Pelorhabdus rhamnosifermentans: one gene and its partner. The protein of the gene in region 1 binds, or shares a complex with, the protein of each later gene. Links are inferred from orthologs where the notes say so. Each region holds a gene or a part of one and is shown in the gene's direction. Other genes may lie near its edges.

The links.
Region 2: the proteins of secG (region 1) and secY are in contact, whole or in part, in a crystal structure (PDB 5AWW), measured with the Thermus thermophilus proteins. The link is inferred for Pelorhabdus rhamnosifermentans from one-to-one orthologs. Residues at the interface, in WP_223903268.1 of Thermus thermophilus: Tyr5, Ile9, Tyr12, Leu13, Ala16, Leu19, Val20, Val23, Leu24, Gln26, Glu27, Pro28, Gln30, Gly31, Ala32, Asp34, Leu35, Met36, Gly37, Gly38, Ser39, Ala40, Asp41, Leu42, Phe43, Ala45, Arg46, Val48, Tyr53, Thr56; in WP_096411648.1 of Thermus thermophilus: Leu14, Gln16, Arg17, Phe20, Ile34, Pro35, Pro37, Ile72, Arg108, Arg109, Asn112, Gln113, Arg116, Ile117, Ile120, Pro145, Gly146, Trp147, Phe152, Phe155, Val156, Val159, Thr160, Val162, Ala163, Gly164, Ala166, Leu167, Trp170, Glu173.

What each region holds. Positions count from the first base shown.
Region 1 is NZ_JAHGVE010000001.1:316,036-332,681, forward strand. What follows is about bases 13,388-16,231. They hold secG (preprotein translocase subunit SecG), read left to right. Parts: upstream 13,388-14,611; coding sequence 14,612-14,851; downstream 14,852-16,231. Other genes in these bases: eno (phosphopyruvate hydratase), read left to right, coding at 13,388-14,500; Ga0466249_RS01625 (sodium-translocating pyrophosphatase), read left to right, coding at 14,914-16,231. In the rest of the region: gluconeogenesis morphogenetic factor MgfK, read left to right, coding at 1-460; DNA-binding protein WhiA, read left to right, coding at 473-1,423; Ga0466249_RS01565 (polysaccharide deacetylase family protein), read left to right, coding at 1,424-2,188; Ga0466249_RS01570 (NanQ anomerase/TabA/YiaL family protein), read left to right, coding at 2,397-2,873; Ga0466249_RS01575 (copper amine oxidase), read left to right, coding at 3,053-4,183; scfA (six-cysteine ranthipeptide SCIFF), read left to right, coding at 4,280-4,420; scfB (thioether cross-link-forming SCIFF peptide maturase), read left to right, coding at 4,492-5,850; rpoN (RNA polymerase factor sigma-54), read left to right, coding at 5,997-7,376; Ga0466249_RS01595 (sugar-binding transcriptional regulator), read left to right, coding at 7,540-8,571; gap (type I glyceraldehyde-3-phosphate dehydrogenase), read left to right, coding at 8,585-9,598; tpiA (triose-phosphate isomerase), read left to right, coding at 9,680-11,608; gpmI (2,3-bisphosphoglycerate-independent phosphoglycerate mutase), read left to right, coding at 11,642-13,183; more of eno, read left to right, coding at 13,214-13,387; more of Ga0466249_RS01625, read left to right, coding at 16,232-16,646. UniProt on the Bacillus subtilis protein: Involved in protein export. Participates in an early event of protein translocation.
Region 2 is NZ_JAHGVE010000010.1:47,859-60,040, forward strand. What follows is about bases 9,061-11,961. They hold secY (preprotein translocase subunit SecY), read left to right. Parts: upstream 9,061-9,833; coding sequence 9,834-11,090; downstream 11,091-11,961. Other genes in these bases: rpsE (30S ribosomal protein S5), read left to right, coding at 9,061-9,173; rpmD (50S ribosomal protein L30), read left to right, coding at 9,188-9,373; rplO (50S ribosomal protein L15), read left to right, coding at 9,393-9,833; Ga0466249_RS13395 (adenylate kinase), read left to right, coding at 11,105-11,758; Ga0466249_RS13400 (M24 family metallopeptidase), read left to right, coding at 11,755-11,961. In the rest of the region: tuf (elongation factor Tu), read left to right, coding at 1-440; rpsJ (30S ribosomal protein S10), read left to right, coding at 596-907; rplC (50S ribosomal protein L3), read left to right, coding at 923-1,564; rplD (50S ribosomal protein L4), read left to right, coding at 1,596-2,219; rplW (50S ribosomal protein L23), read left to right, coding at 2,219-2,509; rplB (50S ribosomal protein L2), read left to right, coding at 2,540-3,367; rpsS (30S ribosomal protein S19), read left to right, coding at 3,393-3,674; rplV (50S ribosomal protein L22), read left to right, coding at 3,696-4,028; rpsC (30S ribosomal protein S3), read left to right, coding at 4,050-4,721; rplP (50S ribosomal protein L16), read left to right, coding at 4,721-5,167; rpmC (50S ribosomal protein L29), read left to right, coding at 5,167-5,370; rpsQ (30S ribosomal protein S17), read left to right, coding at 5,445-5,720; rplN (50S ribosomal protein L14), read left to right, coding at 5,761-6,129; rplX (50S ribosomal protein L24), read left to right, coding at 6,154-6,492; rplE (50S ribosomal protein L5), read left to right, coding at 6,514-7,053; Ga0466249_RS13355 (type Z 30S ribosomal protein S14), read left to right, coding at 7,074-7,259; and 6 more genes. UniProt on the Bacillus subtilis protein: The central subunit of the protein translocation channel SecYEG. Consists of two halves formed by TMs 1-5 and 6-10.

The sequences.
Region 1 (16,646 bases):
TACAAGTATTTTGCCAAATCTTTTAATTCCAGGTATGGCTGATGCGCTGCGTAATAGCGAGGCTGTGATTATTTACGTTTGTAATGTTATGACGCAGCCTGGCGAAACAGATGACTTTACGGCTTATGATCATGTAAAGGCCGTTTTGGATCATGTAGGCCCCTGTATTGATTATGTTGTAGTAAATAGTCAAAAAGTAGCGGAAGAACTGCAAAGTGTCTATGGACAGCAAGGAGCTTCACCTGTTGCAGTTGATATTGCGGCCATTGAGTCGCTAGGTGTGAAGGTCGTTCCTGCTAATATTATTAGTGAAACGAATTTTGTTCGTCATGATCCTGTTAAGTTATCACGGACTATTATGTCCATGGTTTATAAGCTCAAAGCGAATTCAGAGCGTATGAAGCTTCTTGATTATTACTTGATTGGCGAACATCTGAAAGAATTAAAGGATGAAAAATAGTCGGGTGAGAGTATGTCAGTTCCTATATCCTACGCAAATAGTGTAAAAAATGAGCTGGCTCGCGTTGTTAGCAGCAAAAGTTGCTGCCAAACGGCGGAACTGGCTTCTTTGATGCGCATGGGTGGCAATATGGTCATTGGTGGCAATCGGAATTTGGGGATCAACTTTACGACGGAAAACGCCGCTGTGGCGCGTAAGGTTCTCGTTGTTATGAAACAGCGGTTTCAACTGCAAACACAAGTCGTTGTGACGCGCAGTCGCCGACTTAAAAAGAATAATTCTTATCTCGTCAAAGTCATTCCGACATCTGAAGTGACTGAGTTATTAACACAATTGGGTCTTATGCGTGAAGGAGAGATTTATTCGGGTCAGGACAAGGCCTTTTTCCGTAAAGCTTGTTGTCGCAAAGCTTATTTGCGTGGAGCTTTTTTAGGCGGTGGTTCTGTCAACAGGCCTGAAGGAGATTATCATTTAGAGTTGGTTTCGAGTAGTGAAGAATATGGAAAAACACTTGTCGGATTGATGAAGTATTTCAATTTTCCCGCGCGTATGACAGACAGGAAAGCGGATTATATTGTTTATCTGAAAGATGGTGACGCTATTGAGGCTTTTCTGCGTCTTATTGGTGCGAGCGAATCAGTGAAACTATTTAAAAATGTGCGACGTGTCAAAGAAATGCGCAACAGAGTGAATCGTTTGGTCAATTGTGAAACAGCCAATTTGCAAAAAACCGTGGATGCTTCTTTTCGTCAAGTGGAAAATATCAAATTGATTGCCAAAGCCCAAGGGCTGGCGAGTCTTCCAGGTACTTTACGTGAGGCCGCAGAAGTTAGACTTAACTATCCTGAAGCAACGCTGCAGGAACTTGTAGAGAAGTTAGGCGGTACGGTAGGTAAGTCAGGTATGAATCATCGCCTGCGCAAATTGGAACAAATCGCGCAGGCTTTGACAGGGGGAAAATAAATGTTTAATAAGCGAACAGGCTGGATCGTCCTGTTACTTTGTTGTATCGCATTACTGATCTTCTTATGGGGTCGGACCAAAATGCAAGGTGTGCCTATTTTGGCATATCATGAAGTTGTTGCTGATGGCGAAATGTATAGCATTGATCCGAAGCAGTTTGAAGCGCAACTGAACTATTTAAAACAAGAAGGCTATCATAGCGTATCCCTTCATGATGTTTTCGAAGCGAGGGAAGGGCGCGGTACTTTGCCTGACAAGCCCATTGTGTTGACGTTTGATGACGGCTATGAAGATAATTATACTCAGGCACTGCCTCTTATGGAAAAGTATGGTTTTTCCGGTACGGTGTTTATTATTTCCAGCAAGCCAGGTGAGGAAGAGTATCTATCATGGGATGAAATTCGAACCATGCAAGACCGTCATACCGAGATAGGCTCTCATACAGTCAGTCATCTTGCTTTGGATGAAGTGCCTCGCGCGGAAAAACAACAGGAAATTGTTGATTCAAAACGAGTCATTGAAGAAAAAATTGGTCGGCCTGTTGAATTTTTGGCCTATCCTTTCGGGGCTTACGATAAGGACTGTTTTGAGTTTTTAAGAAATGCGGGTTATCGTGGCGCGTGCGCGGGTGTACCTGGTTATAATCTGCCGGATGATAAAAATCCCTATCGCCTAAAACGCGTGAATATTCCTCGTCCACATTTTGGTCTCATGGAATTTAAATTGCGTATCTTAAAGTCCTTGCTATTTAGCCCATTTACCTAAGAATCGGATGCAGCGTCTGTTTACGATCGGCAATTTTAGTGTTTTAGCAATTTCTCATTGTCTTGGTTTTTAGGAAGTAATGTTATTCATAGTAGTTGTACTTGCTGAGTAAAGAGGAGGCTAGCTTCTAGCTGAAAAAATTGTTGAAAGGAGGTGTGATTTTAAGTTTGGTGTCTTAGAGCATTGTAAAAAAAATAGGGGTGATTTTATGATTTTTGGGTCTATTGAGAATTTTGATAAAGAAAAGTCAGTTTATGCTTCTGCAATTACTATGGGACTGGATTATCTTAGCAAGACAGATTTTATTGCGATGCCTATTGGAAGATATGATTTAAGTGAGGGTATATTTGCACTTGTTCAGGAATATCAAACAGAATCCAAAGCCAAGCGTCGGCCAGAATCGCATGTGGACTATCTGGATGTTCAGTATATTGTTCAGGGTGAGGAAATTATTAGTTATGCCTACCTTACTGAGGATTGCCGGGTGGAGGAAAATCAGTTGCCTAAAAATGATATGATTTTTTATAGTAAAAAAATAGCTGATGAAGTTGACCTAAATCTGTCAGCAGGAATGTTTGCTGTATTATTCCCTTGGGATGTTCATCGCCCTTGTGTTACGAAGAAAGTTGATTCGAAAGTAAAGAAAGTGGTATTAAAAATTCCTGTGAGCGCTGTCCTAAGATAAATAAAACGAATCATAGTTCTTATATGAGAAAAAGACTTATAAAACAGTGAAACACGTGTTTTATAAGTCTTTTTCTATGAGTGCTTTATTTGCGTGCTATTTGTAAAAATCATCCTTATGGGTCAGGCGTTTACACTCATACGGCCCTTTGTTATAATAAGTGGATGAGGGGGAGAAACATGAACAAACTTTGTTTATTGTTAAGTAGTTTCTTATTATTGAGCCAAAGCGTGATTGGGGCTGCTCAACAGGAGGTTTTACCTCGCGTTGATTTTGCCGAAACACCGGAATGGTCTTTGACAGGAACTCAGTTTGGTGGAAAACTGCTGCTTTCTGATAGTCCCGAAACAGTCAATGCTGATGGCATTATGTATGAAGATACAGTGAGTGGCGATGTGCGGCTCTTTTTCCATCATGTAAATGGAACAAAAGAGCCGAAAAAGATTCTTGTTTTATTAGAGAATACAGGAAAATCAGAAGCCGATATTTTTGTCTATCATTATGGTTTTGCAGGTCCTGGTGGTGATTATGGTACTGTTGGCAAGACGGCCCAGCAAGATTATCTTGCGAATGGCCGCAGTGCTTATGATGTGACGGTTCCAGCTGGGCAAAAGGACTATCTATGGAATACACAAAAGTCGATGACAGTTCGGCCTGGTGAACTTGTGAATGGCATCTTTGATTTTAAGACCAGTCAGCCTGTTAAGTTGAAGGTAGTCATGGTTCCTAAAGATTATAATGAGCAGACACTGCGCAATCTAAAGGTGCTTGATAATGACGTTACTTCCCTTAGAGGTACTTTTGAAGGGCGTGACAAACTATTGTTGCCTGATGATGTTTATAATCCCTCAACAGATGGTGTTGTTGCCATTACGCTGGCTGACAATGAACTTGATCATTATGCTATTGGCACCGATATGACAACAGGAAAGCCTGTTATGAATTATGGTAACTATGGCATCATGTACCGTATTTTTATTCCTTCCCTTGAGGGTAATCAAAAATTCAAAGGCTATCTTAATCCCAGGGGCGGCGAGTATGGTGGGGCTTTAGGAATCAAATATGATCACAAAATACTTGATCCACTGCTGACACCACCTGACACGGTGATGTTTGGCGCCAATACTACTACAGCTGTGTCGCCTATTGGTTCTTATGATTCGGGTAAATCGCTGTGGTTTACTTTTTCACCACCCGGTGCATCTAATCTTCCGGTAAGATTGTTGTTTATACCAGATCCACTGCCTGACAAGGGACCTGGTATTATTACGAAAAGCCTGCAAGCTCCGTTAAATAAGACCAAGGCATAGGGAAGGGAGTCCTTCCCCATCCTTGTGATTGCGCTTGTTTCAAATGGGGTTCTATGATAAACTTAAAAGAAAACATTGATTCGAGGAGTGATACTCGTGGCGAAACATATTACAACTGTGAATACGGCATCATTGAAAAAAACCTTACATACAGGTGGCTGTGGTGAATGTCAGGCATCCTGTCAATCAGCCTGTAAAACATCTTGCACTGTAGGCAATCAAGTTTGCCAAAAGTAATTTTTTTAGCAAACAGCCCCTGCTTGTTTTAGGCAAAGGGGCTGCATTTTTTTTATGAGAGGAATTGAAGCATGCATAAGGGAATTCATAAGTTTTATTTATTAGGATTATATATTGTACTAGATATTAATAGTGGTCTTGTCCATGTGGTGGATAAATTAGTCTATGATATTTTGGATATTTTTAAAGGTCACAATGATCAAGAGGTTATTGAACAGCTTGGGAGTACTTATTCTGTCGAAGCACTTACGGAAGCTATGGCTGAGTTAAGGGAATTGGAGCAGGCAGAACAGCTCTTTACACCGGAAATTTCGGCTCCCATGGTTTTCCGTGAGAAACCTGTTGTAAAATCTCTGTGCCTTCACGTGGCTCATGACTGTAATTTGCGTTGCGGCTATTGCTTTGCTGGAACAGGTGATTTTGGCCATGATCGTACGTTAATGAGCTTTGAAGTAGGGAAAAAGGCCGTGGACTATATTATCGAGCACAGTGGCAGTCGTCGTCATTGTGAAATAGATTTTTTTGGCGGCGAGCCACTCATGAATTTGCCTGTAGTGAAGCAGATTGTGACTTATGTTCGTCAGAAGGAACAGGAGACAGGTAAAATATTCAAATTAACCTTAACGACAAATGCTGTTCTGCTTGATGACGAAACGATTGACTATTTGAATGATAATAACATTGCCCTTGTTTTAAGTTTAGATGGACGTCAAACGACGCATGACGGTATGCGGCCTTTCCCCAATGGTCAAGGCAGTTTTTCGACGGTGCAGCCTAAAATGGCTAAGTTTATTTTTTCGCGTAATAATGAAAACTATTATGTGCGCGGTACCTATACAGCAAAAAATCTTGATTTTGCTAATGATGTTTTAGCTATGGCTGATATGGGGTTTAAGGAACTTTCTGTAGAGCCTGTTATTGAGAAAGAAGCCGATTATCGTTTGACAGAAGAACATTTGCCCCGAATATTTGCCGAATATGACAAACTGACTGCTGCTTATTTGGAAAGAAAGCAGTCAGGCAATGGTTTTGAGTTTTTCCATTTTAACTTAGATTTGAATCATGGACCGTGTGTTGCCAAAAGATTAAGCGGCTGCGGTGCTGGACATGAATATTTTGCTGTTTCGCCGCAAGGCGAACTTTATCCCTGTCATCAGTTCGTGGGTCGGGAAGAATATAAGCTCGGCGATGTGTTTACGGGGGTAACGAACTCGGAACTTCCAATTAAATTTCGCGAGACGCATGTTTTGAACAAAGAGAAATGTCCTGATTGCTGGGCAAGGTTTTATTGCAGCGGTGGTTGTCATGCCAACGCAGATTTAATGAATCACGATATTAAAAAACCTTATGAACTGGGCTGCTCTTTGCAAAAAAAACGTTTGGAATGTGCCATTATGGTACAAGCTAAGCGTTCACTTGAAAAATTTTGATGTTGGCATAGTTTTTTTCTTCACCGTTTTACTTGATTTTCGCTATAGTAATACGATTTCTATGTCGCTGTATTATTTATGAATAAAGCGCTTGCAGTTTTTATTAATTAAGGGGATTTTTATGTCGGCAACAAGGAGGGATATGCATGCATATGGACTATGGTCTAAAGCTGGAACTCACTCAAAAGTTGATTATGACGCCGGAACTTCGTCAAGCTATTGCTATTTTACAACTTTCTTCTTTTGATTTATGTGAACTTGTTGAGCAAGAATTGCAAGAAAACCCTGTACTGGAAATTGAAGATCCTCCGAGCGAAGATCTTTCTGATACAAGTACTGAACAGACTGCTGAAGATTCTTCACAGGATTCTTATGAGTGGATGGAATATTTCCAAGATGATACGCCTAAAGGCAGTATTCAAGACGCAGCTTCCGGACCTCATGAAAATGTCGGTATTTATACGAAGACGCTTCATGAACATTTGGAACTTCAATTGAATTTGATGGCTTTGAATCAAAGGGAACGGGAGCTTGGAAGTTATCTTATTGGCTGTATTGACGATAATGGTTATTTAATTTGTAAACTTGAGGAGGTTGGGGCGCGACTCAAGCGTCCTTATGATGAGGTTGAAAGGATGCTTTATGTTTTGCAAACTTTTGATCCCGTCGGTGTGGCCAGTCGTGATTTAAAAGAATGCTTGATGCTGCAGCTGGATTATCGGCAGGTTGCCGATAACTTAGTAAATCAGATTATTATGTCTTTCCTGGATGAAGTGGCGGCAGGAAGATGCAAAGTTATTGCAGACAAACTGCATACGACGCCTGCTGAGGTGCAAGCTGCCATTGATATTATTAAAACACTTGATCCTAAACCAGGCCGGGCGTTTGCTGCTGCTGGCGATCCTGGTTATATTGTGCCTGATATTACAGTGGAGGAAGTCAATGGAACCTTCGTCATTCTAGTGAATGATACGTCTGTACCCCGACTAACCATTAGTTCTTATTATAAAAAAGTCATTCGTGATACTGATTTGGAAGCAAAAAAATTTATTGAAGGCCGTTTGAATGCGGCTGCTTGGCTGATTAAAAGTATTGAACAGCGTCGTCGTACCTTGTATCGCGTTATGGAGCAGCTCATTCACTTTCAATATGACTTTTTTAAGCAGGGGCCCAAATATTTGCGTCCTTTAACAATGAAAAAAGTGGCTGACGCCATTGAAATGCATGAATCAACGGTGAGTCGGGCCATTGCTAACAAATATGTGACAACGCCTCATGGACTGTTTGCACTGCGGACCTTTTTTTCGGCCAGCATTCATAGTTCGTCAGGACCGGATGTGGCAGCCAGTCAGGCAAAAGATGAGCTCAAGGCACTCGTCGCAAGTGAAAATCCCCAAAAACCTTTGAGTGATCAGCTTTTGTCGGATCTTTTGAGTAAAAAGGGGATGATTCTTTCTCGTCGTACCGTTACGAAATATCGCGAAGAATTAGGAATTGCTTCTTCAAGTAAACGAAAACGCTATTAATTTTTTTAATTTTAAAATTTTTATTTTTCAAGCAGGATTTTTTATGCAATTGGGGAATAATAATATCAAAGGGACGCGAAACAGTCCTAAGGGACAAAAAGCGTCCATGATATCATTATAGGCAATCTTATTTATTATCCTAGCCAATTTAAGGAGCAGTTATGTGAAAAATATCATTCAGCTTCATCGAAAAATTGCACCTGAATTAATCGCTGTTATGGAAGAAAGGTATCATATTTTGCGGCATATTCAGTATGCTCAGCCCATCGGCAGACGTGCTTTGGCTAGCACGCTTAACATGGGTGAACGTATTGTTCGTGCTCAAGTGGACTTTCTTAAAAATGCCGGACTATTGGAATTTACCTCAATTGGTATGAATGTGACAGACGAAGGAGAGCAGCTTATTGCGGATTTAGCCGATTATGTCCGGATGCTTCATGGTCTTACAGTACTCGAAGAAGAGTTAGTCAGTGAACTGAGATTAGAGAAGGTCATTATTATTCCCGGCGATTCTGAAGGAGATTCGACGGTGCTGCGTGAACTCGGTCGAGCCGCCGCTATGCTTATTGGACAATTTGCCGAAGATGGCAAGGTCCTTGCTGTTTGTGGTGGAACAACCATGTCTATGATTGCCGAATCGGTGAATTGCAGTCGCCCTCATTCCATTGTTGTACCAGCCAGAGGCGGTTTGGGTGAACGCGTAGAACTTCAGGCGAATAGTATTGCCGCTGTCATGGCTGAAAAACTGGGCGGGTCCTATCGTTTGCTGCATATTCCAGATGGCATTAATGAGGAAGCTTTGCAAGTGATTTTACAGAGCGATCCCCAGGCCAAGGAAATTCGTGAACTAATTAAACATACGAGTGTGCTTATTCATAGTATTGGTCAGGCGCAAGCCATGGCCAGGCGTCGTAATATGGAACAAACTGTTGTCCAGGATATTTTAAACAAGGGTGCTGTGGGTGAAGCACTTGGACATTATTGTACGCTAGAAGGCAAGATTGTTTATGCAACAAGCAGTGTAGGGTTACACCTGGGTGACTTGGCAAATATTCATTCCGTTATTGCCGTTGCCGGTGGTGCTAGTAAAGCTGAGGCAATTATTGCTGTGGCGCGGGCTAGCCAAACTGGTATTCTTGTAACAGACGAGACAGCCGCCAAGGCCATGCAGAATATTATAAAAAGAAATAATTAGGAGGAATTGTATTATGGCGACTAGAGTAGCTATCAATGGGTTTGGACGTATTGGACGTCTTGCATTTAGGCAAATGTTTGGGGCAGAAGGATATGAAGTTGTTGCAATCAATGACCTAACAAGTCCTAAAATGCTGGCACACTTATTGAAATATGATTCGGCTCAGGGCAGATATGCTTTAGGTGATAAAGTATTTGCAGGTGAAGATTCCATCACTGTTGATGGAACAGAGATCAAAATCTATGCACAGGCTAAACCAGAAGATTTACCTTGGGGCAAACTGGGTGTAGACGTTGTTCTTGAATGCACAGGTTTCTTCACTTCTAAAGAAAAAGCTTCAGCACATATTAAAGCAGGCGCTAAAAAAGTTGTTATATCCGCACCGGCAGGAAACGATCTTCCTACAATTGTTTATAATGTAAACCACAAAGTGTTAAAAGCTAGCGATACAGTTATTTCCGCTGCTTCATGTACTACAAACTGCTTGGCTCCTATGGCTAACACTCTGAATAAGCTAGCTCCTATTCAGAGTGGCATCATGTCGACAATTCACGCTTATACAGGTGATCAGATGACTCTTGACGGCCCGCAAAGAAAAGGTGATTTGAGAAGATCGCGTGCTGCAGCAGTGAATATCGTTCCTAACTCTACGGGTGCTGCGAAAGCGATTGGTCTAGTTATTCCTGAATTGCAAGGCAAATTAATCGGTTCAGCACAGCGTGTTCCAGTTCCAACAGGTTCTACTACGATTTTAATAGCCGTTGTTAAAGGTTCTGTTACAAAAGAACAAATCAATGCAGCGATGAAAGCAGCAGCTGATGAATCTTTCGGCTATACTGAAGAAGAATTGGTATCTAGTGATATTATTGGCATCAGATACGGTTCTTTATTCGATGCTACGCAAACATTGGTAGCTCCGATGGATAACGGTTTGACTCAGGTACAAGTGGTTTCCTGGTATGACAATGAAAATAGTTACACAAGTCAAATGGTTCGTACAATTAAGTATCTTGCCGAACTCGCATAAGTTTTAAATCTGTCATAACTTAAAAATAGCTGGAGAGGGTCACATTACCGATAGTGTGACCCTTTTTAGGAGGTATAGAAAGTGAATAAGAAAAGCATTAGAGATATTGATTTGGCGGGAAAAAAGGTTTTTGTCCGGGTGGATTATAACGTTCCCATGGATAAAGAACAAAATATTACGGATGATACGCGAATTCGTGCCACTCTTCCGACGCTAAACTATCTGTTAAAACAAGGTGCTGCGATTATTTTAGCAGCGCATCTTGGACGTCCGAAAGGCAGTGTGGTTGCTGAGTTTAGTTTGAAACCCGTTGCTGCGGCACTTGCCAAATTGATTGACAAGAAAGTTCAGTTTGCAGCGGATTGTGTTGGCAGGGAAGCCGAAAAAGCATCCAAGGGTCTTCAATCAGGTGAGATATTGATGCTTGAAAACTTGCGGTTCCACAAAGCCGAAGAAAAAAATGATGCCGATTTTTCCAAACAATTGGCATCACTGGCTGATGTGGCTGTCAATGATGCTTTTGGTGTGTCGCATCGGGCCCATGCTTCTGTTGAGGGAATTTCTCAGTATATTCCGGTTGTTGCCGGTCTATTGATGGAGAAGGAAATTGCTTTTTTAGGTCAGGCCGTGACAAATCCGGCTCATCCTTTTGTAGCTATTATTGGTGGAGCCAAAGTATCGGATAAAATTGGTGTTATTGCCAACTTATTGACGAAGGTGGATACCTTAATTATTGGTGGTGGTATGGCCAATACCTTCTTGGCTGCCCAAGGCTATGGGATAGGAAAATCTCTTATTGAAACAGAAAAAATTGCATTAGCCAAGGAATTAATTGTTAAGGCCAAGGCCAGTCATGTGAATCTTTTATTGCCTACAGATGTTGTCGTAGCGGAGGCTTTTGCTGCTGATGCACCTCATAAAACAGTAGCAGTTGACAAGATTGATGAAAACGGCATGGCTCTCGATATTGGCTGCCAAACACAGCAAGCTTTTGCTCAGGCCCTCAAGGGTGCTAAGACAGTTGTCTGGAATGGCCCCATGGGTGTTTTTGAAATGGATGCTTTCGCTGTCGGTACGGAAGCGGTGGCGAAGGCTGTAGCTGATTCAGGTGCTGTCAGTATTGTTGGTGGCGGGGATTCAATTGCTGCACTGGAAAAGACGGGACTATCCGGACAGATTAGTCATATCTCCACAGGCGGCGGCGCTTCTTTAGAATATCTGGAAGGCAAGGTATTGCCAGGTATTGCCGCAATTGCCGAAGTACGGCATCCTTTGATTGCCGGCAACTGGAAGATGCATCAAACTGTGAACGAAGCCTTGGCTTTGGCACAGGATGTTGTCAAATTGACAGCCGGTGTTTCGCAGGCTGATGTGGTTATTGCCCCCACATTTACTGCTCTCTATGCCGTGCGCAGCGTTTTGTGCAATTCTAAGGTGAAACTTGCAGCACAAACGATGCATTATGAACAAAAAGGTGCTTTTACTGGTGAAATTTCCCCGGAAATGGTGAAAGATGTCGGTTGTGAATATGTCATTATTGGTCACTCTGAACGTCGACAGTATTTCGCTGAAACGGATGAGACAGTCAATAAAAAGCTTATTGCTGCTTTTAATTATCAGCTCACTCCAATTTTATGTGTCGGTGAAAGTTTAGAACAAAAAGAGGCGGGTCAAACAAATAGCTTTGTTGGCGGTCAGGTTGCAGCGGCCCTTGTGGGGCTGACTGCGGAGCAAGTGGCTAGTATGGTTATTGCTTATGAACCTATCTGGGCCATTGGTACAGGCCGCACAGCCTCAGCCGAAGATGCTAATGCCGTTTGTTCTCTCGTCCGTATCACCGTAGCCAAATTATTCGGTGACGAGATAGCCCAAAAAGTTCGCATCTTATATGGCGGCAGCGTTAAGGCCGGCAATATTGCAGAATTAATGGCTAAGAGTGATATTGACGGTGCCTTAGTTGGCGGAGCGGCTTTAGATGCTGAAGGATTCAGCAAAATAGTGCAGTACTAATTATTTTGGTTGTGATTTAAGGGAGCGATTGCTATGAGTAAGTTACAAACGCCCATTGCCTTAGTTATTTTGGATGGCTGGGGTGTTGGAAAATCCGATGATCCCTATAATGCTATCGTTAAGGGATATACGCCGAATATGACGGAATTTGCGAAAAATTATCCCACGACAACGTTGCGCTGTTCAGGCGAAGCCGTTGGATTGCCTGAAGGACAAATGGGCAATTCTGAAGTGGGCCATTTGAATATTGGCTCCGGGCGGGTGATTTATCAAGAATTAACACGCATTACGAAATCCATCAAGGACGGCGACTTTTTCAAAAATCCCGTATTTCTGAAGGTGATGGAACAAACACGCAAAAATAGCGGAGCTCTCCATCTCATGGGACTGTTGTCTGACGGTGGTGTCCATAGTCATTTAAGTCATTTGCTGGCTTTAATTGATCTAGCTAAGCAGCAAGGTTTAACGAAAGTTTATATTCATGCCTTCCTTGACGGACGGGATGTCCCGCCTTCTAGTGCGGCAGAGTTCTTGACGACACTTGAAGAACATTTGGCCAAGGTTGGTATTGGCAGTATTGCAACGATTGCTGGACGTTATTATGCTATGGATCGCGATAAGCGCTGGGAAAGGACGCAAGCAGCCTATGATGCTATTGTCAGCCGGAAAGGTTTTACAGAAAAAACTGCTTCTGAAGCGCTTCAGGCGGCTTATGATCGCGGTGAAACAGATGAATTTGTTAAGCCGACTGTCATTGCGTGTCCGTCATGCGGGGTAAAGGAAAATGATGGCATACTATTCTTTAATTTCCGTCCTGATCGTGCTCGGCAACTGACTGAAGTATTTACTCAGCCCGATTTTGCGGGCTTCGAGCGTACGACAGGATATGTGCCTGTTCATTTTGCCAGTATGACACAGTATGATGGACATTTTGCCATTCCTGTGGCTTATCCGCCGCAAGAAATTAATGAGACTTTAGGTCAGGTCTTTAGTCAGGCTGGACTTTGTCAGCTTCGTATTGCTGAAACAGAAAAGTATGCCCATGTGACTTATTTTTTTAATGGCGGCGAAGAAACACCCTACGCAGGCGAAGAACGGATTCTTGTTCCGTCACCTAAGGTGGCGACTTATGATCTCAAACCAGCCATGAGTGCTGTGAAAGTGACAGATAAGGTTGTCGCTGCCATTGAATCAGGTAAGTATGATCTTGTGATTCTTAATTATGCCAATGGCGATATGGTGGGTCACACAGGCGTGATGGCTGCTGCTGTTGAAGCAGTAGGTGTAGTAGATACTTGTGTGGGACGACTGGTGGATGCTATGAAAAAGTGTGGTGGCGTGACGCTGATTACAGCGGATCACGGGAATGCTGAGTTTATGTATGATCCTGTTAATCAAGTACCCTTTACGGCCCATACGACAAATGTTGTTCCATTTATTATGGTTTCAGAGCAGCATAAAGCGGTCAAACTAAATGAAGGCCGCTTATGTGATATTGCGCCGACTATTTTACAATTAGCGCAAGTGAAGCAACCACCTGTTATGACAGGAAAGAGCCTGCTAGTGAATAAATAAAAATAGCGAAATTCAAGGAGGATTTTCACAATGAACACAATTATTACTGATGTTTTTGCTCGCGAAATTATGGATTCCCGTGGTAACCCTACAGTGGAAGTGGATGTTTATTTAGAAGACGGCACACTTGGCCGCGCCTCTGTTCCATCGGGTGCTTCCACAGGTGCTTATGAAGCCGTTGAATTACGCGATAATGATGATAAACGTTACTTAGGAAAAGGTGTGCAAAAGGCTGTTGATAATGTCAATGATGTTATTGCTCCCGAAATTATTGGCATGGATGCCATTGATCAAGTAGGGATTGATCAGGCCATGATTGAACTCGATGGTACGCCGAATAAAGCGACACTTGGTGCTAATGCTATTTTAGGTGTTTCTCTGGCTGTAGCCAAAGCAGCTGCTGATGCTTTGGACTTGCCGCTTTATCAGTATCTTGGCGGATTTAATGCCAAAGAATTGCCTGTACCGATGATGAATATTTTAAATGGCGGAAAACATGCTGATAATAATGTCGATATTCAGGAATTTATGATCATGCCAGTAGGTGCCCCAACCTTTACGGAAGGATTACGTTGGAATGCGGAAATTTATCATACTCTTAAAAAGGTTCTCAAAGGCAAGGGATTAAACACGGCCATTGGTGATGAAGGTGGATTTGCTCCTGATCTTTCTTCTAATGAAGAAGCTTTGTCTGCCATTGTCACTGCTATTGAACAAGCTGGTTACAAACCAGGCAAGGATATTATGCTTGCCATTGATACGGCTGCATCAGAGATTTTTAAAGATGGAAAATATCATTTAGCTGGTGAAGGCATTGTGAAAACATCGGCTGAAATGGTTGCCTTCTATGAAAGTCTTGTTGAAAAATATCCGATCATTTCCATTGAAGATGGTTTGAGTGAAGATGACTGGGAAGGTTGGAAGCTTCTTACTGATAAATTAGGCAGTAAAGTGCAGATTGTTGGCGACGACTTATTCGTAACCAATACGCAGCGTCTGTCTCAAGGTATTGAAAAAGGGGTTGCCAATTCCGTTTTGATTAAAGTGAACCAAATTGGTACTTTGACAGAAACCTTTGATACCATTGAAATGGCTAAACGAGCTGGTTATTCTTGCGTCATTTCACATCGCAGCGGTGAAACAGAAGATGCGACAATTGCTGACATTGCCGTAGCTGTTAATGCCGGTCAGATTAAAACAGGTGCTCCTACTCGTACGGATCGTGTCGCGAAGTTTAATCAACTTATTCGTATTGAAGAAGAATTGAGTACGCTTTCGAAGTATAAAGGACTCCATGTTTTCTATAATTTAAAGTAGATGTAAAAAATGATCTTATTGTCGCAGGGACCTTGTCAAGCTGAATTGCATGACAGGGTCCCTTGTCAATATGAATAGATTTATGCTAAAATAAATAAGATAAAGTAGGAGGTGTATGTCTTGTTTACAGCACTGATGTTTTTGGAAGGTCTTATTTGTGTGGCGTTGATTGCGGCAGTTGTCATGCAGTCGAGTAAAAGTGCCGGAATGGGCGGTTCTGTCGGCGGTGGTGCCGATGCAATTTTTGGTGGTAAGAAAAAAGGGCTCGATGAACTTTTGTCAAGAGCCACCATGATTCTTGGCGGTGTGTTTGCTGTCGTGACCATGATTTTAGTAAAGCTTTCGCAATAAATCCGACGGTTCGCATGAGGTTGATGGTGGACAGGTGATCCGATTAAAGGAGGATGTTTAGCATGGAACTGATTTATATTGCGCCAGTTGCCGGGCTTGTGGCCTTACTTTTTGCGGGCTATTTAGCCTCCAGTGTGCTGAAAGAGAGCCCTGGAAATGAAAAAATGCAAAGTTTGTCACAGGCGATTTTTGAAGGAGCCATGGCTTTTTTGAATCGCCAATATAAAACATTAATTCCCTTTACTGTGCTTATTTTTATCGTTCTTTTCGTCTTCACAGGTTATCAACTGGCTGTCTCGTTCTTAGTCGGGGCCATTTGCTCAGCCATTGCTGGTTATATTGGTATGAGCTCTACAACAAAAGCGAATGCTCGGACTACTGAAGCGGCACGGACCAGCTTGAACAAAGCGCTGGGCGTGTCGTTTCGTGCAGGTGCGGTTATGGGCATGTCTGTTGTTGGTCTCGGTTTGCTCGGTGTATCTGTTTTGTATATCATTTTTCGCGACCCCGCAATTATTAATAGTTTTGCTTTTGGCGCGAGTGCCATTGCATTTTTTGCCCGTGTTGGCGGCGGTATTTTTACGAAAGCAGCTGATGTGGGAGCCGATCTTGTCGGGAAGGTCGAAGCAGGTATTCCTGAAGATGATCCCCGCAATCCTGCTGTCATTGCCGATAATGTTGGGGACAATGTAGGCGATACGGCTGGCATGGGGGCTGATTTATTCGAGTCTTACGCGGCTACTACGATTGCCACCATGCTTATTGGCAACAGCCTCTTTGGTATCAATGGCGTGCTTTTCCCGCTGCTCCTTGGGGCTATTGGCATTGTTGCGTCTCTTGTCAGTATTTTTTTAGTACGGACAGGGGAAAATGGCGATCCGCAGGCGGCGCTTAACCGCGGTTTGTGGGGAACCAATATTATTACAGCAATATTGGCTTTCTTTTTGGCCACAAATACTTTTGGTGCAAAGGGGCTGGGTATTTTTGCAGCCATTGTCAGTGGCTTAGTTGTGAACATTCTCGTGGGGATGATTACTGAATACTATACCTCTCACGCCAAGGCACCGACAAGAAAGATTGCTGAAGCATCCGAAACGGGGGCAGCAACGAATATTATTGCCGGTTTGGCTACGGGATTACATAGTACGGCTCTCCCCATGATTGTCTTTTGTATTGCCACAGCTGTTGCTTTTAATCAAGCAGGCATTTATGGTATTGCTATCGCGGCCATGGGCATGTTGTGCACGGCAGGTACGGTTGTGGCTGTAGACAGTTTTGGACCTGTTGCTGATAATGCCGGTGGTATTGCTGAAATGGCAGAACTCGATCCGCAGGTGCGTGAAATTACAGATAAATTAGATGCCGTAGGTAATACAACGGCAGCCATTGCCAAGGGGTTTGCCATTGGTTCGGCAGCGCTTACGGCTTTAGCTCTCTTTACTGCCTTTGGTGAAGAAGTGGCTAAGAATCCCCAGCTCAGTTCGTTACTGAGTGGTGGTCACTTAGTTGTCAATCTTACGGAGCCAGGGGTTATTATTGGTATTTTCCTTGGAGCTACCTTGCCCTTTCTTGTTTGTGCTTTCACCATGGAAGCAGTCGGAAAAGCTGCTTTTGAGATGATTGGTGAAGTGCGGCGGCAATTTCGTGAGATTCCTGGGATTATGGAAGGAACAGGACGTCCCGATTATGCTCGTTGTGTTGATATTTCTACAAAGGCGGCCATTCGGGAAATGATTATTCCTGGTCTTCTGGCTGTAGGGACGCCTATTTTAGTTGGGTTTGTTCTTGGGGCCAA
Region 2 (12,182 bases), on another replicon or contig:
AAAAACCAAAAGCAACGGTTGTAACAGGTCTTGAAATGTTCAGAAAACTGTTAGACAGCGCTGTAGCAGGAGACAACATTGGCGTACTGCTGCGTGGTGTTGAAAGAAAAGAAATTGAACGTGGTCAAGTACTTGCAAAACCAGCTTCAATTAAACCTCACACGAAATTTTCGGCACAAGTTTATGTACTGACGAAAGAAGAAGGAGGCCGTCATACGCCGTTCTTTAATGGCTATCGTCCGCAGTTCTACTTCCGTACAACAGACGTAACGGGTGTGACGACGCTTCCAGAAGGCGTAGAAATGGTAATGCCTGGCGACAATATTCGCATGGATATTGAGCTTATTACACCGATTGCAATGGAAGAAGGACTTCGTTTTGCAATTCGTGAAGGTGGCCGTACTGTAGGCGCCGGCGTTGTTTCAGCAATTAATGCATAAGGAAATTACAACCGAGGCAAATAAGGGTGCTGGGGCACCCTTATTGTTAGACCTCTTGGGATCAAGGCGATGAGGTGGAAGGTTGCTGGAAACAGGGGAATTTCCACTGAGAACTGTCCGTTCAATGAAACTGGGCGATAAGGAGGCAATAAAAAATGGCGAAACAGCAAAAGATTCGAATTCGCTTAAAAGCATATGATCACAAGGCATTAGATCAAAGTGCAGTCAAAATTGTCGATACTGCAAAGAGAAGTGGAGCACTTGTATCAGGTCCTATTCCTCTTCCGACAGAAAAAAATATTTTCACGATTTTACGTTCACCTCATGTTAATAAGGATTCTCGTGAGCAATTCGAAATGCGCACGCACAAACGTCTTATTGACATACTGGAACCAACAGCGAAAACTGTTGACGCGTTAATGCGTTTGGATCTTCCAGCCGGTGTGGACATTGAAATCAAGCTGTAGGAGGAGGTGTTAGGGATGGCTAAAGCAATTTTAGGTAAGAAGCTTGGTATGACGCAAATCTTTACTGCAGAAGGTAAAGTCGTTCCTGTTACAGTTGTGGAAGCAGGAAATACCGTTGTACTTCAAAATAGAACAATTGAAAACGATGGCTATAATGCAGTGCAGCTAGGTTTTGGCGCTGCTAAAGATAAACATGTGACGCAGCCCATGAAAGGTCACTTTGATAAAGCCGGTGTAAAACCCGTTAAGTTCATTCGTGAAATGCGTTTAGCAGGTCCTTCGGAATATTCAGTAGGCCAAACAATTGGTGTGGATACTTTTGCCGAAGGTGAAGTCATTGATGTAACAGGCACAGCCAAAGGTAAAGGCTTTGCTGGTACAATTAAGCGTCATAATTTCAGTCGTGGACCCATGGGTCATGGTTCCAAGTCTCATCGTGAACCTGGTTCAACAGGTCCAATGACAAGTGGCGGCGGCGGTCATGTATTTAAAGGTAAAAAGCTGCCAGGTCATATGGGCGGTCAACAAGTGACTATTCAGCGTTTGACTGTTCAACGCGTTGATGATGCACGTAATTTGATTCTCATTAAAGGTGCAATTCCAGGTCCTAAAGGCAGTTTCGTTGTCATTCGCAATACAGTGAAACCGTTAAAATAACTGCCAGTTGTAAGAAAGGAGGATGAACTACATGCCGAAAGTAGCAGTATATAATATCGCCGGCGAACAGACCGGTGAGTTAGAATTAAATGATAATGTATTTAACGTAGAAGTTCTTGACGCTGTTCTTCACCAAGCCGTGATGATGCAGCAAGCAAACCAACGTCAAGGCAATGCTTCAACGAAAACAAGAGGATTTGTACGTGGTGGCGGCAGAAAACCTTGGAAGCAAAAGGGAACTGGCCGGGCTCGTTCAGGAAGTACGCGCTCACCGATTTGGGTTGGCGGCGGTACGGTTTTTGGCCCCCATCCGAGAAGCTATGCTTTTTCGATGCCGAAAAAAGCACGTCGTCTTGCAATTAAAGGTGCTCTTACAGCCAAACTGCAAGATGGGGAACTTACTGTTCTCGAAGAAATTGAATTTGCTGAACCAAAGACTCAAAACGCAGTTGCTATGCTGAAAAACCTAAAATCAGAGAAAAAATCCCTGATTATTACGGCTGACCAGAATGACAATGTCGAAAAGTCTTCACGCAACATTCCAGGAGTTAAAACGATTACATCGATGGGCCTTAACGTAGTTGACCTCTTATATCATGATAAGGTGTTTGTCACGAAAAGTGCAGTCGCCAAGATTGAGGAGGTGCTCGCATAATGTCCAACGCACGTGATATTATCGTTCGCCCGTTAATTACGGAAAAAACGACGAGCTTGATGCAGGATAACAAATTTACTTTTGTTGTCAGACTGACAGCAAACAAAGTTGAAATCCGCCAGGCGGTTGAAGAAATATTTAAAGTAAGAGTTCTTAAAGTGAATACGGTTCGTGTACTTGGTAAAGTGAAACGCATGGGCAAAACCCAAGGAAAACGCGCTGATTATAAAAAAGCGATTATTACTTTGGCACCAGGCGAAACCATTCCATTCTTCGAAGGTGTTCTGTAAGTAACAATTTGATGTAAAGGAGGGACACTTATGTCAGTTAAAAGTTTTAGACCTTATACTCCAGCCAGAAGATTTATGACAGTTGCTGATTTTTCTGAGATTACAACAGATAAGCCAGAACGGTCATTACTTGAACGGCTTGCTCAACATGCTGGTCGTAACAATCAAGGACGTCTTACTGTTCGTCATCAAGGCGGTGGACACAAAAGATTGTACCGATTGATCGACTTCAAACGTACGAAAGACAATATTCCAGCCAAAGTGGCTACGATAGAATATGATCCAAACCGTTCTTCCCGTATTGCTCTTTTAAATTATGCAGACGGTGAAAAACGTTATATTATTGCACCAAACGGCTTAAAAATGGGTGATATTATTACAAGTGGCCCAGAGTCCGATATTAAAATAGGCAATTGCTTGCCACTAAAAAATATTCCTGTTGGTACTTCCGTGCATAATGTGGAACTTAAAATTGGTAAAGGTGCACAACTTGTTCGTAGTGCTGGCTCTGTAGCACAGCTTATGGCCAAAGAAGGCGACTATGCCATGCTTCGTTTACCTTCTGGTGAAATCCGCAAAGTTCATGTGAATTGCCGTGCAACCATTGGCCAAGTTGGCCATTTGGAACATGAGAACATTACAAGTGGTAAAGCTGGCCGTTCACGCTGGCTTGGCATTCGTCCGGCTAACCGCGGTGTAGCCATGAATCCTTGTGACCATCCACATGGTGGTGGTGAAGGACGTTCGCCTGTTGGTCGTAAACATCCAGTTACTCCTTGGGGTAAAGATGCTTATGGTGCTAGAACACGTGTTAAAAAGGCGTCTGATCGCTTGATTGTGAAGAGACGTACGAAATAGACAGTAGAGAAGGGAGGCCAAAGCGGTGTCCAGATCGATAAAAAAAGGACCTTTCGTTCAAGAAAGCTTGATGAAAAAGATCAGCGTCATGAATGAAAACAACGAAAAGAAAGTTGTTAAAACGTGGTCACGCAGTTCAACTATTCTCCCGGCTTTCGTGGGGCATACCATTGCCGTTCATGATGGACGTAAACATGTGCCAGTCTACGTAACGGAAGATATGGTAGGTCATAAACTTGGTGAATTCGCACCAACCCGTACGTTTAAGGGCCATGCCGGCAGCGAAAAAACATCAGGCTTGAAGTAAAGAGCGAGAGGGGGTTAAACTATGGAAGCCAAAGCACTGGCAAAGCACATCCGAATTGCTCCTCGCAAAATTCGCATCGTAATGAATTTAATTCGCGGTAAGAATGTAGGCGAAGCCTTCGCAATTTTAAAGCATGTGCCGAAAGTTGGATCGGAAGTTTTAGAAAAAGTACTCAAATCAGCAGTTGCAAATGCAGAACATAATTGTGATATGAATGCTGATAATCTTTATATTTCAGAGGCCTATGTTGATCAAGGCCCGACTTTGAAGCGGATCCATCCGCGTTCTCGTGGACAGGCGTTTAAAATTTTGAAACACACTAGTCACGTGAGCATCGTAGTCAAAGAAAGATAACAGGCGAGGGAGGGAATAAAAGTGGGTCAAAAAGTTAATCCGCATGGTCTTCGCCTTGGTGTCATCAAAACGTGGGATGCGAAATGGTATGCCAACAAAGACTATGCTACTAATCTCCATGAAGATTTAAAAATTCGTAAATTTATTAAACAGAAACTTTATGCATCCGGTGTTTCCCAAATCGAAACTGAGCGGGCAGCCAATCGGACGAAAGTAACGATTCATACAGCCAAACCAGGTATGGTTATTGGTCGTGGCGGCAGCGGCATTGAAGAGCTCCGCAAAAACTTAAAAGCTTTAACAGGCAAATCGATTGATGTCAACATTGCTGAAATTAAGCATGCTGAACTGAGTGCTACTTTAGTTGCTGAAAACATCGCTTCCCAGTTGGAAAGACGTATTGCTTTCAGACGGGCTATGAAACAATCCATCGGCCGGACAATGAGAATGGGTGCCAAAGGCATTAAAATCATGTGTGGTGGTCGCTTGGGCGGAGCAGAAATTGCTCGCAGCGAAAGTACCCGTGAAGGGAGTATTCCACTTCATACACTTCGTGCTGATATCGACTATGGAACTGCCGAAGCTCATACTACCTATGGTCGTATTGGCGTTAAGGTCTGGATCTATAAAGGCGAGATTTTGCCTGAAGCGAAAAAAGTAGCCCCTGTTGCTCAAGAAGGGAGCGAAAATTAATGCTAATCCCGAAAAGAGTAAAACATCGTAAGCAGTTTCGCGGACGGATGAAAGGCCGCGCTATGCGTGGTAACACAGTAAGCCATGGCGAGTTCGGTCTTGTTGCACTTGAACCGTCTTGGATTACAAATCGTCAAATTGAAGCTGCCCGTATTGCAATGACTCGTTATATCAATCGTGGCGGTAAAGTTTGGATTAAAATATTTCCGGATAAACCAGTTACGGCCAAACCAGCTGAAACTCGTATGGGTAGCGGCAAAGGATCGCCGGAATATTGGGTAGCTGTTGTAAAACCAGGTCGCGTCATGTTTGAAATGGCTGGCGTGTCTGAAGAAATTGCACGTGAAGCAATGCGGCTTGCAGCACATAAATTGCCGATCAAGACAAAATTTGTTAAACGTGAAGATACAGTGGCCCCGGAACAAGAAGTGGGTGGTGACGAATAATGAAGGTTAAAGACATCCGCGAATTCAGCGCAACTGAATTGGAACAGAAATTAGCTGGGCTAAAAGACGAGCTTTTTAACCTTAGATTTCAACATGCAACTGGACAACTAGAAAACCCAGTTCGTATTCGTGAGATCAAAAAGACGATCGCCCGCATAAAAACAATCCAACGTGAACGCGAATTAAACGCATCGCAAGCGTAATCCTAGCTTAGTTAGGCCCCGAAAACGTTGGCCATCAGATAAAGATATTTAAGGAAAGGGGATTATAACACGTGTTGGATGAAAATAATGTGTTAGATAAACGCAGTGACCGTAAAGTAAGAATTGGTAAAGTCGTGAGCGATAAGATGGAAAAAACTGTTGTTGTAACAGTTGAGCGTCTTGTACAGCATCCGCTTTACAAAAAATCCGTAAAACAAACAACTCGGTTTAAAGCCCATGATGAAAATAATGAGAGCCATATTGGCGATACAGTAAAAATCATGGAAACCCGCCCATTATCTAAAGATAAACGTTGGAGAGTCGTTGAGATTCTGGAAAAAGCGAAATAATCTTAAATAATCGGTAAATCGTGGATAAGGAGGGATAACGATGATCCAACAACAGAGTATGTTAAATGTAGCTGACAACACGGGCGCGAAACAAATTATGTGTATCCGCGTTTTAGGCGGTTCTTATCGTAAATATGCCAACATTGGTGATGTTATCGTCGCTGCTGTAAAAGACTCGTCGCCAGGCGGAACGGCAAAGAAAGGCGAGGTCGTGAAGGCTGTTGTCGTTCGTACCAGAAAAGGTCTGCGTCGTCCAGATGGTTCTTATATCCGTTTTGATGAAAATGCCGCTGTGCTCATTAAAGATGATAAGAGCCCAAGAGGCACGCGTATCTTCGGACCAGTAGCCAGAGAGCTTCGTGATAAAGATTTCATGAAAATCATCTCCCTGGCACCAGAAGTAATCTAGTACTAGTATAGGAGGTGTCCTGCTTTGTCCGAGACCGTTAAAATGCATGTAAAAAAGGGCGATACAGTAAAAGTATTGTCTGGTAAAGATAAAGGTAAAGAAGGAAAAGTCATTCAAGCACTGCCGAAAAAAGGCAAAATTGTTGTGGAAGGCGTCAATAAAGTAAAACGCCACACCAAACCAAGTGCGAAAATGCCTCAAGGCGGTATCGTAGTAAAAGAAGCCGCTTTTCATTCCGCAAAAGTAATGCTCGTTTGTCCATCATGTAAAGAACCTACTCGTATTAAAAAGACGGCTCTTGCAAATGGCGTACTTGCCCGGACTTGCAAGAAGTGCAATGAAATTATTGATCAAGATAAATAACGCGGAAAGGAGGTACGACACATGACCCGCCTGAAAGATAAGTATGTAAATGAAGTTACGCAAGAATTAGTAAAGAAATTTGGTTATAAAAACGTAATGGAAATTCCGGTTGTTGACAAAGTTGTTATTAACATGGGTGTTGGTGAAGCTGTAGCTAATCCGAAAGTATTAGATAATGCTGTGGGTGATCTTGCACAAATTACTGGTCAGAAACCCGTCATTACTAAGGCGAAAAAGTCTATTGCTGCATTTAAGATTCGTCAAGGTATGCCGATTGGAACGAAAGTTACGCTTCGTGGAAGTAGAATGTATGAGTTTTTAGATAAACTGATTAATGTTTCACTTCCTCGTGTACGTGACTTCCGCGGAATCAGTCCTCGTGCTTTTGATGGCCGTGGCAACTATACGCTGGGCGTCAAGGAACAACTGATTTTCCCGGAAATCGAGTATGATAAAATCGATAAAATTCGCGGAATGGATATCATCATTGTGACAACTGCCAAAACCGACGAGGAAGCTCGCGAGCTCTTGAAACTGATGGGTATGCCATTTAGCGCATAACAAAAGAAGGAGGGTCACTCGTGGCCAAAAAGGCATTGATTGAAAAATGGAAGCGTGAGCCGAAATTCAGTGTTCGGAAATACAATAGATGCAAAATTTGTGGCCGGCCCCACGGCTATATCCGCAAATTTGAAATGTGCCGTATCTGCTTCAGAGAATTAAGCTATAAAGGTGCCATTCCTGGAGTCACCAAGGCTAGCTGGTAAATAGTTACGAAAGGAGGTAATGTGAAATGGTTATGACCGACCCTATTGCCGATTTATTAACCCGTATCCGCAATGCTAACTCGGTTTATCATGAAAAGGTTGAAATTCCGGCTTCAAATATTAAACAGTCTATCGCGCAAATTTTGAAATCCGAAGGCTTTATTAAAGAAGTTGAAATGATTACTGATAGTAAACAAGGAATTTTGCGTGTCAGCTTAAAATATGGTCCTAACCGGGAAAAGGTAATTAACGGTATTAAACGTATTTCCAAACCCGGTATGCGTGTATATGCAAAAAATGACCATCTGCCTCGTGTATTAGGTGGTTTGGGTATTGCCGTTATTTCAACATCCAAAGGGATTATGACGGATAAACAAGCCCGGAAAGAAAAACTTGGCGGCGAAGTTATCGCTTATGTCTGGTAATCATTTTTTTGACTAGGAGGTGCAAATATGTCTAGAATTGGTCGCATGCCTATTGCCATTCCCAGCGGTGTAACCGTGAAGATGGAAGACAATGTGGTGACGGTTAAAGGGCCGAAAGGCGAACTTACCCGTACTCTCCATCCTGATATGATTATCAAAATGGAAGATAACACCATCGTTGTAGAGCGTCCCAGTGAAAATAAGCAACACAGATCCTTACATGGTTTGACACGGACTTTGATTTCAAATATGGTCATAGGTGTTACTGAAGGATATAAAAAGACTTTAGAAATTGCCGGTGTGGGTTATAGAGCAGCAAAAGCAGGAAAAAATTTAAATCTTACATTAGGTTTTTCTCATCCTGTTGTCGTTGAGCCCCCCGCAGGTATTACGCTTGATGTTCCTGCTCCGAATAAGATTATTGTTTCAGGTATTAATAAGGAAACGGTTGGCGCTATTGCTGCTAATATTCGTTCTTTCCGTGAACCTGAACCTTATAAAGGTAAAGGCATTAAGTACGAAGGTGAACATATCCGCCGTAAGATTGGTAAAGCCGGCGGTAAAGGTAAGAAGTAATTGCGATACAGAAAGGAGTGACTACCTTGCTTCGTAAACACAAGAAAAATGATGCCCGTTTAAAGCGTCATTACAGAATGCGTAAAGATGTTGTTGGTACGGCTGAAAGACCGCGCCTAAATGTTTTCCGCAGTTTAAATAATATTTATGCTCAGATCATCAATGATGAAACAAGTATGACTCTCGTTTCGGCTAGTACACTTGATAAAGAATTGCGTGCGACTATCGAAAAGGGCGGAAATATTGAAGCAGCTAAATTGATCGGTAAAGAAGTAGCGAAACGTGCACTAGCAAAGGGTATTGAGAAAGTTGTGTTTGACCGTGGCGGTTATATTTATCATGGTCGGATTGCAGCTGTTGCTGAAGGTGCTCGTGAAGCAGGGCTTCAGTTCTAAGAAAAGGAGGGATACAAGTGGCCAGAATAGAATACGCCAGTCTTGACTTAAAAGAAAAAGTCGTTTTTATTAACCGTGTTGCCAAAGTAGTAAAAGGCGGTCGTCGTTTTTCATTTAGTGCATTAGTTGTTGTTGGAGACGAAAACGGTCATGTTGGTATGGGTCTTGGTAAAGCCGGCGAAGTGCCTGAAGCCATTCGTAAAGGAATTGAAGATGCCAAGAAGAATCTTATCGAAGTTCCAATTGTAAAAACCACCATTCCTCATGAAATTATTGGCGAATTTGGTGCAGGTAGAGTTTTAATGAAACCGGCTTCTGAAGGTACTGGAGTTATTGCAGGAGGTCCTGTCCGTGCCGTTCTTGAACTTGCCGGTATTCGTGACATCTTGACAAAATCGCTCGGTTCTTCAAATGCTAATAATATGGTTCGTGCAACTCTTAGCGGCTTGGAACAATTAAAGCGTGCTGAGAAAGTAGCTGAACTTCGTGGAAAAACCGTTCAGGAACTTTTGGGTTAAGGAGGAATAAAAAAGTGGCTAAGCTGAAAATTACTCTTTCCCGAAGCCTTATCGGCAGACCTGTGGACCAAAGAGCTACTGTTAAAGCTTTGGGACTGACAAAAATGCATCAGTCCGTTATTCAAGAAGATTCTCCGGCCATTAAAGGCATGATTCATAAAGTGGAGCATCTTGTAACGGTAGAAGAATCACAAGACTAGTTTTAAGGAGGTGTTACTGATGAAATTACATGAATTATCTCCTGCACCAGGATCAAAGAAAAGTCGTACCCGTGTTGGGCGTGGACTCGGCAGCGGTCTTGGTAAAACCAGCGGGAAAGGTCATAAAGGCCAAAACTCTCGGAGCGGCGGCGGTACTCGTCCTGGCTTTGAAGGTGGTCAGAAACCTTTGTATTTAAGACTCCCAAAACGGGGCTTTAAAAATATTCATGCTTTAAAATTTGCTGAAGTGAATGTATCAACCCTGGACCGTTTTGATGCGGACACAGTCATTGATCCAGTTGTTTTAGTAGAAACTGGCGTTCTAAAAAACGTCTATGACGGGGTGCGCATTCTCGGCAACGGCGAACTTTCTAAGGCTCTTACTGTAAAAGCCAATGGCTTTACCAAGACAGCAATTGCCAAGATCGAAGCCGCTGGCGGCAAAGTAGAGGTGATCTAGGTGCTTGGAGCTTTATCCAATATCCTAAAGATCACAGAGCTCAGACAGAAAATTGTATTTACTTTGGCTATGTTCTTAGTATTTCGGGCGGGCGCACATATTCCTGTTCCGGGTGTGAATGCCTCCGTTATTGAGCAACTTTTTACCTCAGGCAACTTGTTCGGTTTGTTGGATTTGTTTTCTGGTGGTGCTTTAAGTAAATTCTCTATTTTTGCGATGAGCATTACTCCTTATATTAATGCTTCCATCATTATGCAGTTACTGACTGTCGTTGTGCCGAAATTTGAACAATGGGGCAAGGAAGGCATGGAAGGGCGGAAAAAGATTACCCAAATCACCCGCTATGGTACAGTCGTTCTTGGGTTTATTCAGGCCATTGGGATGGCATTTGGTCTTAAACAGGCCATTATCAATCCAAGCATAGGTTCCATTTTCCTGATTGCCTTAACACTGACAGCAGGTACGACATTTTTGATGTGGCTTGGTGAGCAAATCACCGAAAAAGGCATTGGTAATGGTATTTCACTTATTATCTTTGCAGGTATTGTTTCCAGACTTCCTGATGGATTACATGTTATTTATCAGTATTTAACTGCAGGCAGTATTAGTTGGTTTAATGTATTGTTCTTTCTCATAATTGCAGTTGCAATGATTGTTTTTGTTATTGCCATTCAGCAGGGTCAGCGCAAGATCCCCGTGCAGTATGCGAAACGGGTTGTTGGCCGTAAGATGTATGGTGGTCACTCTACTCACATTCCGCTTAAAGTAAATCAGGCGGGTGTAATTCCAATAATATTTGCGTCATCCGTGCTCATGTTCCCAGTAACTATTGCCCAGTTTATTGACATTCCCTGGGTAAAAACTCTGGCAGGGTGGTTTGCGTGGGGTACGCCGCTACAAACATCTTTGTATGCGCTGCTTATTCTCTTTTTTACGTATTTCTATACTGCGGTTACTATGAATATATCGGATATGGCAGATAATATGAAAAAATACGGTGGATTTATTCCAGGACTTCGTCCGGGGAAACCAACCGCTGACTATTTAGACCGCGTGATGACCCGAATTACTCTTGCCGGTGCAGTTTTCCTCGCATTGATTGCTATTTTGCCAAACTTTGTTGCGGCAGCGACCAATATTCAAGGAGTATATTTTGGCGGCACAGCCCTACTCATCGTTGTCGGTGTTGCTCTTGACACGATGAAGCAAATTGAGTCGCTCGTACTCGCGCGGCACTATCAAGGCTTCATGAAGTAGGGGGGACGTTTAATATGTATATCTTGTTAATGGGACCGCCTGGAGCAGGCAAAGGCACACAAGCAGCCAAGCTTGTAGAGGAATTTAAAATTCCCCATATTTCTACTGGCGATATGTTTCGTCAGGCCGTAAAAGAAGGCACGCCCCTTGGCAAGCAGGCGAAAGAATTTATGGATGCTGGCAAGCTTGTACCGGACAGTGTAACAATTGGGATTGTCAAAGAACGTTTGGCGAAAGCTGATTGTAAGAAAGGCTTTATTCTTGATGGGTTTCCCCGTACACTTGAACAGGCGGAAGCTTTAGGTAAAACCTTACTAGCACTCGGCATTAACCTTACGCGAGTAGTGAATATCAATGTTCCTCATGGCGATCTTGTCTCACGCGTAACAGGCCGGAGAATCTGTAAATCATGCGGAAGAGCTTTTCATGTGGAATTTAACCCATCCACAAAAGGCGAAAATTGCGACGCTTGCGGCGGTCAGCTTTATCAGCGAGCCGATGATAGTGAAGCAACCGTTGTGAATCGTTTATCTGTTTATGATGCGCAGACTCAGCCCCTTATTGCTTATTATGAGCAACAAGGGCTATATACGGAAATTGACGGGCGTCAGCCTATTGATAAAGTATATGAAGGCGTTGTGAAAAGCTTAAAGGTCGAGCGTGCATGATGATTATTAAGTCAGAGCGGGAAATGAAATCCGCTGTGGTTAATATGACTCCCCTCGAACTGGATAGAATTGCCGAAAAATATATTTTGAGTTTTCCTGGAATGTCTTGCTTCTCTGTGAATAAAGAAGTAGTACAGACTATGCCAGGACTAAAAAAGTTAAAAAATGGAGATAATGGGAGTATTCATCTTAGTGGTCACTTCCATGCAATACAAGAATATACAGAAGGTCATGGCTATGGCAGGAATATGTACGAAGTGCCTCAAATACTGACAGTTAGTATTCCTGATTCCATGATTAATCTCGGCAGGTATGAGGTAAACACCGAAGATTTGACCCTGTTATTGGAGGGATGACAGTTGAAAAGTGATACTTCCGTAATTGGTCAAATCGTCGTTTCCAAGGTTGGGCGGGATCAAGGTCA